One region of the Arthrobacter sedimenti genome, then DNA from elsewhere that is predicted to be linked to it. Evidence: riboswitches for the same ligand, from Rfam matches in the RefSeq annotation. Region 1 holds a riboswitch; the other holds the start of a gene.

Region 1 (7,781 bases):
TTGATGATGGAGGAGGATTCCAGGAAAGGGGCCTTGTTGGTGGCCGCAGCAAACTTGGATCCGAACTCGCCGAAGGAGAGGTGCTGGGCCTTCTTCTCCACCAGGCCGAAGCTGGCGATGTCCCAGAAAGCAGTGGAGCCGCCAACGCCAAGGACAACCTCGTAGCCCTCGGGGGCACGGAAGAACTGGCTCAGCCCTTCACGGACGGACCCCACCAGGTTCTTGACCGGTGCCTGCCGGTGCGACGTGCCCAGGATGGTTTTGGATGCGGCTGCGAGGGCATCGATCTGTTCCTGCCGGACCTTTGACGGGCCGGCGCCGAACCGTCCGTCCTTGGGCAGGAGGTCGGCGGGAATCGTGATGCTGGTGTCGCTCACAGGTGCTCCAATTCGGCGGGGACGAACGTTTTGGTCCGGACGGACGGGTTGTGGTGGCCGGCAGCCGGGCGGCGGCCGTGCCATAGGCCTTCCCCATTCTGCCTGAACAGCAGCGGCGGGCGGGAACCGGCAGCGGCAAAGTCCAGACACTGAGACAATGCGGCGCGTGTGCAAGTGTTCCATGCATGCACCTGGTGCGGTTCCCTGTGGGGTCGCGGCTATTCGGACAAAGTCAAAATAGGCTAAGCTTTCCCCCGGACTACCTCGCGGGAAGAGGCGATACGGTGGGACAACGCAAGGTACTGCGCCCGAGGAGCTGAGCTGGATGACGGATCTGATCGACACTACGGAGATGTACCTCAGGACCATCCTGGAGCTTGAGGAAGAAAACATCGTTGCCCTCCGGGCCCGTATTGCCGAGCGCCTGCGCCATTCCGGCCCCACCGTCTCCCAGACCATCGGCAGGATGGAGCGCGACGGACTCGTTGTGGTCTCCGGCGACAGGCATCTGGAACTCACGGACACCGGCCGCAAGCGGGCCACCGAAGTGATGCGCAAGCATCGGCTCGCCGAACGCCTGCTGGCGGACGTTATTGGGCTGGACTGGGCCTACGTCCACGATGAAGCCTGCCGCTGGGAACATGTGATGAGTGAGAGGGTGGAGCGGCGCATCTACGAGATGCTGGACCACCCCACCGAGTCCCCATACGGCAACCCCATCCCCGGCCTTGCCGCGCTGGGCGGCCAGCCGGCCCCCGGCTTTGGTGACGGGGCCATCAGCCTGGTGGAGGCGATGAAGAGCTACGGGCCTGCGTCGGGCGTGACCATCAGCCGCCTCGCGGAACCGATCCAGGTGGAGCCCGAACTGCTGGCGCAGTTGGACGAAGGCGGAATCCGGCCCGGCGCTGCCGTGACCCTGGAACGCGTGGGCGATTACATCTCGGTGCGGGTGACCGGGATTGAAGGAGCGCTGGAGCTTCCGCCCGAGGTGGCCGCGCATGTCTTCGTGGCCATCAAGCAGGGCTGAAGCGGGACTTCCATACCCCGGGCCTGCCCTTCCACGCAAAGATAACGGAATTGTTACCAAGGGTCTTAAGCCCCTATAGTAGAACCAGTCGTTGAAACTTAAGCGTTACCTGATCCGGAGCCGAGCTCTGCCAGCGGGTCAGGTGCACGAGTCGTTACTGGCAGAGGCGGGGGAACCACAATCGGCAGCGGGGGACTGCCTTGGGGTGAAGTCCGTCAGCAGCAAGCCTCTCCAGTGAAGGATTCTTCCGGGAATATCCCTGCGCAGAAGCTTGCCCTTGGCGGGCCGGGTCTTTGATCTCTCTGACCCGAATCCGACAGCTAACTCCGCAGGCTTCTCCAGAGAGGAAACCCTTCTTGACCATGCAGACCCCCCGGGGACGCCGCCGTGCTGCCGGCCCCCCTTCGGCACCGCGGGTTGTCGAAGATGCCGCAGCGGAGCGCCCCCGCGACCTCCATCGCGACGCCCGCCGCCGCCGGGGTCCATTCCGCCAGATGACGGAGTTTGCAGCCGCCAGCGGCATAGGCCAGAAAGCCGGCATGGCCCTTGCTGCCACCGGCCTGGTTCTGACTGTGACTGTGCCCGCCACAGGTCCCGTTATGGCCACTGACGCCGCCGGCAGCGCCCCGGTCGCAGCCTCCTCCGTCACGCCCCAGCCCCAGATTTCAGCAGATATCGGTGCCCAGATCGACTTCAGCCGCTCGGCAGTGGTGACCCAGGCCGATCCGGACGGAAAGCTGAAGCAACTCCTGAGTGCCCAGTCGGCCGGCTCCGTGACGCGTGCCGCGTCAGCCGGCACCCTGGCCGCACCGCTGGCCTCGCTTGTCACCGCTTCCCCCTTCGGTTACAGGGTCAGTCCCATTACCGGGGGGTCGGGCGACTTCCACAGGGGCCAGGACTTTGTGGCGCAATGCGGGACCTCCGTCCTGGCGGCCGCCACCGGTACCGTGACCTTCGCTGGCTGGCATCAGTTCGGCGGCGGAAACCGGGTGGTTATTGACCATGGAAATGGGCTGGAAACCACGTACAACCACCTGTCATCCTTCAACGTCAAGGTGGGCCAGACCGTGTCCCGCGGGGACGTTGTGGCCCTGAGCGGCACCACCGGCGCGTCCACCGGCTGCCACCTGCACTTCGAGGTCCAGGTCAACGGCGAAGTGGTCGATCCCATGGGCTGGTTGTAACCGAATGATTGTCCACTCTCAGATCGCCGTGACTCGCCGTGACCTGAATGTGACATTGAAACAAAACTGCTGTACCGTCTAACTCGCGTCAACTTTTCCGAAGTTGACGCTCTTGAGTGGATTGCCTAACTCTGCCACCGCTCAAGGTCCGTTCGCATTTCATCGTCTGGCAGGGGCGGGGGAACCAATTTCGGCCTTCTTCCAGAAGGCCTTGGGGTTAAGTCACAAGCTTCCCAGGAAGCAGCGTGGCCGGGTGACTCCCATCCGAATCCGACAGCTCACCTCGCAGGCATTGGGAGAGGCTACCTTCGTGTCTTCACGCCATCATTCTGCGCGCCACCGTGCGCAAACGGTTCGCACCAGCCCCTTGGATGCCGTTTCCAAGGCCGTAAGTGCAAATGCCGGGACCGTAGGCCGCCAGGCTGCCGTTGTGGCAGCCGCATCGGGCCTCATCCTGAGCATGGGACTGCCGGCCACCGCTGCCGACACCACTGCCGGTGTCTCAGCGTCCACCGAGTCCGGTTCGGCCCAGACGGCCCTCGCCGTCACCGCTGCCCCCACTGCCACGGTTTCCTTCGAGCGCCCCGTGGTGAAGACCACCGCTGCTCCGAAGGTGGAAGCGGTGCGCACCCAGTCCACCGACACGGCGAACGGCGCAGCCACTGCTGCCGCTGCCGCCGGCCAGGACGCCTCCCCGGTCACCAAGACCGCCGAGACCGTGTCCTCCGCGTCCACCTCAGGCATCGCAGCCATCGCCTACACCGGCATCGGCCACTCGTACGTCTGGGGCGGCACCAGCCCCGTCACCGGTTGGGACTGCTCCGGTTTCGTGCAGTGGGTGTACGCCCAGGCCGGTATCAGCATTCCCCGCACCAACGCGTGGAGCATCATGAGCCCCACCTCCACCCCGCAGCCCGGTGACCTGGTTGTCCAGAACGGTGGAGCGCACGTCGGCATCTACGTCGGCAACGGCATGATGATCAGCGCACTCAACCCCTCACAGGGCACGCTGCTCCACTCGCCTGCAGCCACCGGTAGCTCGTCGTACTACCACCTCAATAAATAGTTCTTGGGCTCCATGCTCCAAGGGCTATTTCTTTGCCCAAAGCTTCTTCGCTAGAAACCACATCCCCGTTCGGGACGCGCCGGCGTACCCCCAAGATGCCGGCGCGTCTACCACCCTTTGCCTGCCTACATGCGGTCGCAAGGAAAACGAAAGAGAGAACTGATGACGACTCGTGCTACCGCACGGCACCGCGCCGAGGTCACCAAGACCAACTCGATCGCAGTCATTGCCAAGGCTGTCAGCGACAACGCCGGCGGCATGGGCCGCCAGGCCGCTGTCATTGCCGCAGCTTCCGGCCTGGTCCTGACCAGCGGCATTGCCGCGAATGCCGCCGACGCGAACGTCAAGCGCGACTCTGCTCCTGCCTCCGCACTGGAAGTTGAATCCGCGGTCGACGCCCCGATTTCCGCAGCTTCCACCATTGCCATCAGCTTCGAGAAGCCCGCCGTGACCACCACGCCGGCGCCCGTCGTCGAGCCGGAGCCGCAGGTTGAAGTGCAGGAAGCTGCCCCTGCTCCCGCCGCTGAGCCCGCTGCCCAGCCCGTTGCTGCTCCCAAGGTCACGGCCAAGGTTGCCACCGCTGCTGCCCCGGCCGCTCCTGCGGCGCAGGCTTCCGCCAGCGGCAAGGGTGCCGCAATCCTCTCCGCCGCCTACGCCCAGCTCGGTGTCCACCAGGACTGCACCATGCTGGTGACCAACGCCTTGGCCGCAGTCGGAATCCACTTCCATGACTGGCCCGCCGGGTACCTGTCCCTCGGTGACACGGTGCCTGCCTCCCAGGCCCAGCCCGGAGACCTCATCTACTACGCCGATGGTGGTGGAGGAATGGCACACATCGCTGTCTACGCCGGAAATGGCATGGCCGTCCATGGAGGCTTCAACGGCAACGACACCGTGGTCTTCAGCGCAAACGTGGGCTCCGGACCGGTTTTCATCCACGTCAGGTAAGCACCTCGCGTGCGGCACAGGCAACAGCCGGTGCCTACCGTCAAAGGACCCCCGCCCTCCCGGCGGGGGTCCTTTGCGTTTAAAGCAGCTCCAGGCCGGCCGGGGATGACTGCCCGGCGTCGCCTTTTCCGGCACGGCATCCGGGCGGCGATTACCTGATTTTGCACTTCTCTGTTTACTCTTGTGATGTCGATCCATAGCCCGGACATGCCGAGGGCAGCCGGCCCTCGTGCCCCTGACGGGTGCGGCCGTGAAGAGGTAAGTGCATGCGCACTCTCGTTCTGAATGCTGGATATGAACCGCTGGCGGTTATTACTTTCCGCCGGGCGCTGGTGCTTGTGCTCACAGGCAAGGCGAGCGTCGTGGCCGAAGGGGATGACCCCGTGGTGGGGCCCACCGACGTCCTGGGCCGTCCGTCCGTGATCCTCCTCAACCGGTACATCCGGCCCCGATACAACCACTCCACGGCTGTCAGCCGCAGGGGTGTGCTCAGACGCGACGGCCATAAATGCGCGTACTGCGGCAAGGCGGCGCACACCATTGACCATGTACACCCCAAATCCCGGGGTGGGGCTGACTCATGGGAGAACCTGGTGGCCGCCTGCCTCCGCTGCAACAACGTCAAGGGCGACCACACCCCGACCGAGATGGGCTGGACCCTTCGGTTCGTGCCCGAGCCTCCGCGCGGCACTATCTGGCAGATCAAGGAACTGGAGAAGCCCACCCCCGCGTGGGATCCGTTCCTTCTTCCCGAACGCGCTGCCTGACCCCGTCCTGGGGAAGCGGCGTGATTCCTGCGCCAGCCGGTGGTTAGGCTGGGGGAGTGCAAGAGAACAGCTTGGCTTTTGATGCCCTGATCTTGGCCGGTGGCCGGTCATCGCGGCTGGGCGGCGTACCCAAGCAGTCCCTTGTCTTCCGCGGCCAGTCGCTGCTGGAACGGTCACTGGCTGCTGCAGCCGGTGCCCGCCGCACTGTCGTCGTCGGCGACGCCGGTTTCCTGTCATCCCAGGGCACAGCATCACACCCGGTAGCCCAGGCCAGCTGGCCGCCCGGTGTTCTCACGTGCCGGGAGGAGCCGCCGTTCGCGGGGCCCGCGGCTGCCATCGGCGCCGGGCTGCACGCCCTGGATGAAAATGGCGGAGATGCGCCCTTTACCCTGGTGCTGGCCTGCGACATGCCGCTTGCGTCTGAGGCCGTCGCTGTGTTGCGGGAGGCGCTTTTCGCGTCTCCCACCCGCCCCGGGGATGGTGGGGCAGGGGGCGTGATGGCCCGGTCCGGCGACGGAAGGGCGCAGCCGTTGGTGGCTTTTTACAGCACGCCCGGGTTAAAAAAAGCGTGCGCGGAGTTGGCTGCCCGCAACGCGCTGGTCAACGGCTCTGTCAGGGCTCTCCTTGCTAGTCTGGACGTGCAGCTTGTCACAGTCCCCGCCGGGTCCACCTCCGATGTGGATACCTGGGACGATGCTGCCGCGCTGGGGATTGCCGCCGGGAGCCAGCGTGAAAGCAAGGACCCGAGCACGGGCGGAACTAACGTGGGAGGCAAGTCGTGAAAAGCCAGGACGAAACGCTGGAAGAATGGTGCAGATCCCTTCTCCAGGCGTACAAGCTTGAGGACGTCCAGGTAGACATCAACGCAGTGCTGGCACTCGCCGGTGTTGCCGCCCATGCCGTTGTCCGGCCGGCCGCTCCGCTTACCACCTTCATTGCCGGCTATGCCGCAGGCCTGGCTGCCGCTCCCGGCAGGGAGATGGACGCAGCCTCCATAGACGCGGCTTTGGCCGTTGCCCGTTCCCTGGCAGCTGACTACGACGCTGAAGCCGCCGGGACTCCCGGCGAATGACTGCAGAAACCCGGAGCGATCCGGCGGCGCCGCCCGGTACCGGCCCGGAAGACGCCTGCCCGGGAGAAACCGCCCGGGAAGAAAGCGGTACGGCTGACGCCGAATTCGGCACCACGGAGCCGGGCGAAGCCGAACCCGGGCGCTCCCACCACCATCACCTGGCACACACGTGGGAAGAGGCCCGGCAGGCTGCCTACGATGCGGCCACCCCTATTCCGCCCGGCCCCGTGGCCCTGAGCATTGCCCTGGGCCGAAAACTTGACCAAGACATCGTGGCCCTGCAAGACATGCCGCACTATGCGTCCTCGGCCATGGATGGCTGGGCAGTCAATGGAAGCGGCCCATGGATCCCGGTGGAGCCGGGCGCCCGGCTGGCGCCGCACCAGGCCAGTCCCATTGCCACGGGTGGCCTGATCCCCGTGGGCGGCAAGGCAGTCCTCCGTACCGAAAGCGCAGTCCTGGGCCAGGACGATGAGGGCCCGGTGGTGATGGTGGGAGGCAAGGCCCGGCCGGGCGAACCGCGCGCGGGTGAACACATCAGGAAGGCCGGGGAGGAAGCCCTTGAAGGGGACATCCTGGTCAAGGCCGGGGTGGAACTCAACCCGGCACACCTGGCCCTTGCGGCACTGGCAGGCTATGACGAAGTGCAGGTCCAGGGTAAGCCAGTGGTGCGTCTGGTGCTGACCGGATCCGAGGTGGTGGAACGGGGTACGCCGGCTCCCGGCCAGGTGCGCGATACGTTCGGCCCGCAACTGCCGGCGGTCGTCGCCATGCTCGGAGGTATCCATGCGGGGCAGCAGCGGATCGGCGATTCGTATGCCGAATGGCTTGCGGCGCTCGAAGACGTGGTGCCGGAGGTGCCGGAGGCGCCCGACCTGCCGGCCGACGTCGTTATTACCACCGGAGGCACCGGGCGCTCAGGCACAGACCACCTCCGGCGGGCTGTTGCCGAACTTGGCGGCCGGCTCATCATCGACGGCGTGGCAATGCGGCCCGGCCACCCGGCCGTCCTGGCCGAACTGCCGGACGGCCGCTTTGTCCTTGGGCTCCCCGGCAATCCGCTTGCGGCCATGATGGCCCTGTCCACCGTCGGCGCCCCATTGTTCGCCGTCTTGGGGCACCGGGCCATGCCGGACGTGCAGACAGTACCGTGCGGGACCATGATCGAAGCCGATCCCGGACGCACCCGCCTGATGCCCTTCCGGCTGCTGTACGGAATGGCCTCCCCTGCGCAGCACACAGGCCCAGGCATGATGCGCGGCCTGGCCGCTGCCGACGGTGTGCTGGTGGTCCCGCCGCACGGCGTGCAGCTGGGCGAACCGGTGCCCGCTTTCGCGCTG
Region 2 (7,781 bases), on a different contig from region 1:
CCAAGGATCTCGTAGCTGATCCGCGCCATCCGCATGTCTTCCCGGGGCTGGTGCCGTTCCAGGAGGTCCGCCAGAAGGCCGGATGCCGGTGCCATGTGCTGTTCGTGGACATTCCAGGCTCCCTGGGCGTGGATGGTGGACCGGAACCGGCCCTCTCCCAGGTCCTGGTAGTAAAAGTTGCCCTCGGCGAGTTCGGGCAGGTCTGCAGTCAAGGCTGGCCCCTTACGAAACGTTCAGTGAATTGCCACTAACTCTATCCTTCGCGTGAACGGCGCGCCGGGACGGCCGGCGAAATGTTGGAGGATGGCGGCGGCAATCCGACTAGAGTAAGGAACTGGTCCTGTCAGCAACCCTCAAAAGAGGTGTTTCATGCGCGTCATCAGCTACAACCTCCGCAAGCACGCTGCCAGCGGCGAACTCCTCGCCCTGGCACGGAACCATGACATCGATGCGCTGTGCCTCCAGGAAGTGGATGCCAGCGACCTTCCGGAAACCCTGGGCCCCCTCCATCTGGCCGATGCCACCAAGGGCAACCGGCTGGGGCTGGCCATTTATTACCGCACAAGCCGTTTTACCGCGCTGGACACCCAGTCCTTCGCGTTGAAGAAGTCCATGCATGACAGGGTGCTGGCCCCGGCCCATGAGCGGCTGATCGGCACCAGGGTGATGGACAACGAAACGCAGCATGAGCTGGTGATCGGCTCCTTCCACGCAGCCCCGCTCACGGCCTCCAATTCGTTGCGGCGCAAGCAGATCCACGCAGCGCACGCCGAACTGCTGAGCATGGGCAGGGGCCTGATGACCCTGATGGTGGGCGACTTCAACTACCCGTTCTTCACCAAGAACCTTGACATGCACATGAAGAACTCCGGCTACGCCCTGTCCCTCAGCAACAGACGGACCTATACCCGGTACAAGGTGTTCAAGGGCCACTTCGACTTTGCTACGTCACTGGGCCTGGATATCGCCAGCGTGGAAACGCTGCCGCGGGGCAACTCGGACCACCTGCCGATTTTGGTGACAGCCGAGTACGGCCAAGGCTATTAACAGGAAACGACTCCCCCGTTTACCAGGTCTCCCCGGAATCCAGCCGCGCCAGCAGGCCCGGCCAGGCGTCCGCGAAGCCGGGATGCAGTTCCAGGGCGTCCACCTCGGCTACCGGGATCCATAGCAGCGCAATGCTTTCGGGATCGCTGATGACGGGCTCAAAGGATTCCAGCACCCGCACCACCACGGTGGTGTAGGACCAGTAGCCGTGGTCCAGCACTGAGGTGAACAGCACCTCCACGCTCTCCGACGGGACGGCAGCCTCCTCGAAGGCCTCCCGGAGCGCACCGTCCACCGCTTCTTCGCCCTCATGCAGCGCCCCGCCGGGCAGGCCCCAGGTTCCCCCGTTGTGGCTCCAGACGGCCCGGTGCTGCAGGAGCACGCCCTTGGCGGGGTCGTAGGCAAGGACTCCGGCGGCGCCGAACCTGCCCCAGTACCGGCCGCGGTCCCCTTCCACCCAGGCGTCACCCGGATCGCGCGGACCGGTGCGGGGCGGCGGGGTGGAGGACCTGCTGGAGTGCGGAAACTGATCCATGCCCCCAGTCTGACAGGTGGAGCGGCTGGCCGCAGTGCCGCCGCCCCACCCGTCAGGTGCTGTGTGCGCGGTCGACGGCGAAATCGCCGCCGGGATACATGACGGTTTCGTGCCCGTCGTCAAAGCGGACGACATAGGGCGGGCTTCCGCCCTCGCCGCGGACTTCCAGAATCACCCCGTGCCGGTCCGAGGACCCCACCGTCCTACCGTGAACGACGATGCGGTCGCCCTGGGCTGCCTCCATGGCAATCACCTCCCAGCCCCCAGATTACGACTGCCGCGGGCGCGGGAACAGGGCAGAATGGCAGGATGCGGATATGCCGTTGAACCTTGTCCTCATCGCCGACACCCATGTGCCGAAGCGCGCCAAAGACCTTCCCGGGCCAGTATGGCGGGCCGTCGAAAGTGCCGACGTTGTGTTCCACGCGGGTGACTGGGTGGAGGCGGCGCTGCTGGACGAGTTCGAGCGCCGAAGCCGGCGGTTGCTGGGCGTCTATGGCAACAACGACGGCCCGGACCTGCGCCGGCGGCTTCCCGCGACAACCACCACCACGCTGGACGGTGTCCGGTTTGCCATGGTGCACGAGACAGGGCAGGCAAAGGGCCGCGAACAGCGGTGTGAAGCGCTGTATCCGGAAGCCGATGTCCTGGTGTTCGGGCACAGCCACATTCCCTGGGACACGGTGTCACCCAAAGGGCTGCGGCTGCTGAATCCCGGCTCGCCCACGGACCGCCGCCGGCAGCCCTCCTGCACGTTCATGGAAGCCGTGGTCGACGGCGGGCGGTTGGCGGAGGTGAGGCTGGTGGAAGTTCGGCGGGATTGACGTTGCCGGGCCGAAAGGCCGCTTGGCAGGGCGGGGTTTCATTGCCTAGGCTGGGAACCGTAAGCATGCTTAGCTTTTTGGGTTTTGCGATTCCTTGATCGCAGGCTGCTTCAGTTTCCGGGGCGACGAACCAGCCCGAGTCCGCACGAACAGGAGGACCACCATGACTGACCAGTACACCTTCCGTAATCCGGTGACTGCCTACGAAAAGATTTCCCCGCCCAAGCAGCACCAGCCCGAGCCGGGCCTTGATGCCGAACTGGCGCCCAAGGCCGATCTGGGCGAAGAAACGTACCGCGGAACGGGACGGCTGGAAGGCCGCCGCGCCATCGTGACCGGCGCGGACTCAGGCATCGGCGCCGCAACGGCCATTGCCTTTGCCAGGGAAGGCGCCGACGTCGTCCTTTCCTACCTGCCCCAGGAAGAGGAGGACGCCTCCCGCATCGCCGGGATCATCGAGGCCGCAGGCCGTAAGGCTGTCAAGGTGCCGGGCGACCTCAAAGATTCGGCGACGTGCCGGGAACTGGTGGATACCGCGGTTGCCGTGCTGGGCGGGGTGGACATCCTGGTCAACAACGCCGGGAAGCAGGTGGCCCAGGAGGACCTGCAGGACATCACCGACGAGCAGTTCGACCACACCCTAAAGACCAATGTGTACGCCATGTTCTGGGTGACCAAGGCGGCCGTCCCGCACATGCCGGCCGGCTCGACCATCATCAACACCACCTCGATCCAGGCGTACAACCCGTCCCCCACCCTGGTGGACTACGCCACCACCAAGGCCAGCATCAACAACTTCACCAAGGGGCTGGCGCAGCAGCTGGCCCCCAAGGGAATCAGGGTGAACGCCGTGGCCCCGGGACCCATCTGGACCCCCCTGCAAGTCAGCAGCGGCCAGCCCAAGGAGCAGCTGCCGGAATTCGGACAGTCCACTCCCCTGGGCCGGGCAGGACAGCCTGCGGAGCTGGCACCCGCCTATGTCTTCCTGGCCTCACCCGAGTCCAGCTACGTGGTGGGCGAGACGCTGAACGTCAACGGCGGCAGCCCCACGCCCTAGCAGGAACCCCCGGCCCGGCTGACCCGTCAACCTGAGGTCAGTCAGCGGCCTGGCCGGCCAGGATTTCGTCGGTGGCCGGGTCCGGCTCGCCATCGAAGAACTGGGCCAGGACAGTCTTGAACACTGTTTCTCCGGGTGCCGCCCGGAGAAACAGTGTCATGGACGATCGCAGCTTCCTGGCATCGATGCCGCCGAATATGTCTTCGGCGGGCTGGTCGGCGTGGTTGGCCAGGGCCAGGGCGCATTCCAGGAGCCGCGGGCCCAGCACGTCGTGGTCCAGGTAGGCGCGGGCCTCAGCCAGTGAGGAGATGGCGTATTTGCGGGACGTTGCACTCTGCCCCAAACCGGAAATCTGCGGGAAGACGAACCACATCCAGTGCCCGGATTTCCTCCCGACCTGCAGCTCCCCCAGCGCCTGGTCATAGGTACCGCCGCTGTCTTGCGCGGCAACAAAACGGTCAAGGTCAAAGTGCTCGTTCATGTGGATCTCCCGGTTTAAGGTCAAAGGGTCAAATCGTTGTCGAGGGCGGCTGCCGCCTCCTGAAGCTGCGGGTCGGGGTCGTCCCGCCACCGGGCCAGGACCACACCGGCCCGGTGGCGCTCGCGCTCCCCGAGGCCGGACAGCAGCGGCACCAGGACGTCGGCAAGGAGAGGTTGGGTCAGGTCAGCGGCCTGGGCGGAACGCAGGAAGCCTTCGAGCCGGGTCAGGTCCGAGTGCCGAAGCAGCCGCACCCTTGACTGCAACAGCACCACCGCCGCCAACCGGCGCTCAAACACCGGGCGGGAGCCGGGCCTGGGCTGTCCCCACAGGGCGGAAGCAAGCATCACCGTGGCGTCGTGGTCCAGGTCCTTGAATTTACGCAGCGTGTCGCGCACCGTGCCGCGCACCGCTCCGATGGAAGAGCCATAAGAGTCCAGCGCCCAGCCCAGCCGGTTCCCGACGTCGTCCGCCCGATACCAGGCGCCTTCGTTCTGGAGGGTCCGGTCAACGAACTCCACCGCGGCGGACACCACCTCCGCAGGGCCGGTCATCGTCCCCGGCCGGACGAGGCGTGCCGGATACAAAACGGCGTCCACGGCCGCGCTTCCAGCCTGCCCTCCGCAATGGGTTCACCGCATACTGCGCAGGCGCCGTAGGTCCCCGCGGCCAGGCGGGTCAACGCCGCGTCAATCTGGTCCAGGCCGGCCGAGCTCTGCTTCAGGAGCGCCGAAGCCTGTGAGAGCTCGAAGGCGATCGTGGCCCCTTCGGGATCGTGCTCGTCATCGACGTTGGAGTCCTGCCGGGCCGAATTCGCCGCGTCTATGTCGGCCCGCAGCGCCGGCAGCAGCTCCAGCCGCCGCGCCCGCTCCTCTTCGAGCAGCACGCGGAACCGGTCGAAATCTGGCATGTAATCAGCCTAGCGGTCCGACCGGGAACCGTCGGCATGGAAACGGCCCGTGCCGTGGGGCCAGCAGCATCCCCCTCGCGCCCGTGTCCGCACCGTTACCGGGCTGCACGCCATGGCTATTAGCCGAGCTTAAACCCGGGACGGAGGTAACATCCAAACGTTTGCGGAATTCGAGAGCGGGACCTCGTATGTTATCCAAATGTGACAATGCCGCCGCATGTGGGTTATGGTCTTCAGGTGTCCCTCTCAGTCGGGACATTCCCATCAGTATGCCGAGCCCTGCCGCTGATCATGGGATACAACCGCTCCAGCTGGCAGGGACGGGGGAACCAAGTTTCCGCGGCCACTTGTGGCCTTGGGGTTAAGTCGATAGCGCCTCCGTCCGTTACGGGGATGCTTCCGGCCGGGTATCTCCAGCCCGAACCCGACAGCTCACCCCGCAGGCATGGGAGAGGCGATCAACCGTGTCAAAAAATTCCACCCCTGCCCGTCACCGCGCAACTCCGGCCCGCTCGATTGTTCTCGAGGGCCTCGCCGTGACAGCCAAGTCCCAGGCCCGCTCGCTGGGCCGCCCCGCGCTGGCAGTTGCTGCAGCGTCCGGCATTGCCTTCGGCGTCGGCGCCCCGGCCCACGCCGGTGTCACCGGCCCGGACACCACTGAAAAGACCAACGTGCAGGCCTACTCCGCACCTGCCGCCCCCGTTGCGGCAGCGGCAGCAGGAAGCGTCCACACCGTAGTTTCCGGCGATACCCTCGGTGCCATCGCATCTGCTTACGGCGTCAGCCTGAACGATGTCCTGGCCGCCAACGGCCTGGGCCTGTCCTCGGTTATCTACCCGGGCGACCAGATCCAGATCCCCGGCGCCGGTTACACCGCCGCACCGGCTCCGGCTCCGGCAGCAGCGCCCGTGCAGACTGCAGCCGCCGCTCCGGCCAACACCGGCATGAACATGTCCTACGCCTCGGCCACCCCCGTATCAGCCCCCAGCGGCACGGGCACCGGCGCTGCCATCCTGGCGAACGCCTACAGCCAGCTGGGCGTGCAGCAGGACTGTACTGCCATGGTTGAGAAGGCGCTGCGCTCGGTGGGCAAGTCCGTTGGCGATCTTGCCCCCACCCAGTTCTTCCAGTACGGCACCGTGGTCAGCGCTCCTGCTCCCGGCGACCTGATCATAACCTCCGGCCACGTGGGCGTTTACGCCGGTAACGGCCAGGTTGTCAGCGGCGGCGTGAACGGCTACGACACCCAGGTGCACTCCATCAGCTGGCTGGGCGGCTACTCAGCAGTCCGCGTCGCCTAGTCTTCGCGCAACCGAAGGCGCGCATCCGCGCAGGCATTGAAACAGGAGGGCGGCAGCCGGTACACCGGCTGCCGCCCTCCTGTCGCATCTGCCCTCCGCATCCGCAGCTGTCAGGTCCCGCAGAAGGTCATGTAGCTGCCGAAATCTTCAGGGGCGCCTTCCGCGTAGCGTTCCAGCCCGGACCGCTCGGTGAAGGGATCGCTGACTGCCTCCAGCAGCTGCTGCAAGGGTGCCAGGGTTCCGCCCGTGGCAGCGGCCAGCGCCTCCTCCACAAGGTGGTTCCTGGGGATGTACGCCGGGTTGACGCTGTCCATCAGCTCCGCGTCCGGTTCAAGTGCCTGCCACCGCTCCGCCCAGGAATCGAACGCGGCCAGATCAAGAACCATGCCGCGGACCGGGCGAAGGTCGCCCCGGGCCGCCTTGCCAAGGTTACGGAAGAAGAGGGTGTAGTCCACGGGGCCGTCTTTCAGGATGTCAATGGCGCCGTCCACCAGCGCGGACGTGGTTTCCCCGTCACTGCCCCCGCCGCTGCCAAGGCCGAGCTTGGCATTCATCCCGCTGGTCCACGCCCTGCTGTATTGCCCCCGGAAGCCGCCAAGCACCTCCACCGCCGGGCCAACCGCCTTCTCCTGGTCTTCGTCGATGAGCGGCAGCATCGCCTCGGCGAGCCGGGCAAGGTTCCATTCGGCCAAAACCGGCTGGTTGGCGTAGGCGTAGCGGCCGCTGACGTCGATTGAACTGTAGACGGCGGCGGGATTGAACGCGTCCACGAACGCGCACGGGCCGTAATCGATGGTTTCCCCTGAGATGGTCATGTTGTCTGTATTCATGACCCCGTGCACAAATCCCACCAGCATCCAACGGGCCACCAATTCCGCCTGGGCCGAGACGACAGAGGCGAACAGTTCCAGGTAGGGGTTGTCGGCGTCAGCGGCGTGGGGGTAGTGCCTGCTGATGGCGTGGTCGGCCAGCCGCTTCAGGAGCTCCATGTTTTCCGTGGCACGCGCGTACTGGAAGCTGCCCACGCGCAGGTGGCTGCTTGCCACCCGGGCCAGGACGGCGCCCGGCAGCATATCGTCGCGCCGGACCTGGCGGCCCGTCCCCACGACGGCGAGCGAACGGGTGGTGGGGATGTGCAGGGCGTACATGGCCTCGCTGACGAGGTATTCACGCAGCATGGGCCCGACGACGGCCCGCCCGTCCCCGGCCCGGGCAAAAGGCGTGCGTCCCGAGCCTTTGAGGTGGATGTCAAGGAGGCGTCCGTTCCGGTCCGTGACCTCGCCCAGCAGAAGTGCCCGTCCGTCACCGAGCAGGGGTGAGTATCCGCCGAACTGGTGGCCGGCGTAGGCCTGCGCCACCGGAGTGGCGCCGGGTGGAATGTGATTCCCCACCAGGAGCCGCACGCCTTCGGGACTGCGCAGGTACTCCGGGTCAAGGCCCAGCTCACGCGCAAGCTTCTCGTTGAGGACAAGGAGCCCGGGGCTAGGGGCTTCTTCGGCCTGCCAGGGAACAGCGAGTTCCGACAATTCACGCGCGAAGCGGCCGTCAAAAGCCACCGTGTATTCAGCTGCTGCCGTCATGGTTTAACCCTATCGCCGTCATAATGGTCCGCTGTTTCCCGCACCAGGT

What was found. Region 1 has a riboswitch for cyclic di-AMP ahead of ACFO0G_RS17260 (C40 family peptidase). Riboswitches for the same ligand answer to the same signal wherever they lie in the genome.
Region 2: it holds a riboswitch for cyclic di-AMP, as region 1 does, so the genes downstream of both, ACFO0G_RS08790 (C40 family peptidase) here and ACFO0G_RS17260 (C40 family peptidase) in region 1, are expected to answer to the same signal.

The regions. Positions count from the first base shown of each region.
Region 1 covers NZ_JBHSDQ010000008.1:155,394-163,174, reverse strand. The annotation lists gene serC (phosphoserine transaminase) at 1-377, opposite strand, end outside; gene ACFO0G_RS17270 (metal-dependent transcriptional regulator) at 703-1,404, shown strand; cyclic di-AMP (ydaO/yuaA leader) riboswitch at 1,544-1,755, shown strand; gene ACFO0G_RS17265 (M23 family metallopeptidase) at 1,767-2,588, shown strand; cyclic di-AMP (ydaO/yuaA leader) riboswitch at 2,717-2,894, shown strand; gene ACFO0G_RS17260 (C40 family peptidase) at 3,049-3,654, shown strand; gene ACFO0G_RS17255 (NlpC/P60 family protein) at 3,817-4,602, shown strand; gene ACFO0G_RS17250 (HNH endonuclease) at 4,869-5,369, shown strand; gene mobA (molybdenum cofactor guanylyltransferase) at 5,426-6,151, shown strand; gene ACFO0G_RS17240 (DUF6457 domain-containing protein) at 6,148-6,441, shown strand; gene ACFO0G_RS17235 (molybdopterin molybdotransferase MoeA) at 6,438-7,781, shown strand, end outside.
Region 2 covers NZ_JBHSDQ010000003.1:150,280-158,060, reverse strand. The annotation lists gene ACFO0G_RS08835 (thioesterase family protein) at 1-212, opposite strand, end outside; gene ACFO0G_RS08830 (endonuclease/exonuclease/phosphatase family protein) at 370-1,047, shown strand; gene ACFO0G_RS08825 (NUDIX domain-containing protein) at 1,067-1,582, opposite strand; gene ACFO0G_RS08820 (DUF1918 domain-containing protein) at 1,635-1,826, opposite strand; gene ACFO0G_RS08815 (metallophosphoesterase family protein) at 1,900-2,406, shown strand; gene ACFO0G_RS08810 (glucose 1-dehydrogenase) at 2,570-3,463, shown strand; gene ACFO0G_RS08805 (DUF1810 domain-containing protein) at 3,501-3,944, opposite strand; gene ACFO0G_RS08800 (DNA alkylation repair protein) at 3,965-4,495, opposite strand; gene ACFO0G_RS08795 (TraR/DksA family transcriptional regulator) at 4,492-4,851, opposite strand; cyclic di-AMP (ydaO/yuaA leader) riboswitch at 5,142-5,312, shown strand; gene ACFO0G_RS08790 (C40 family peptidase) at 5,316-6,152, shown strand; gene ACFO0G_RS08785 (protein adenylyltransferase SelO) at 6,263-7,732, opposite strand; gene ACFO0G_RS08780 (ribonuclease Z) at 7,729-7,781, opposite strand, start outside.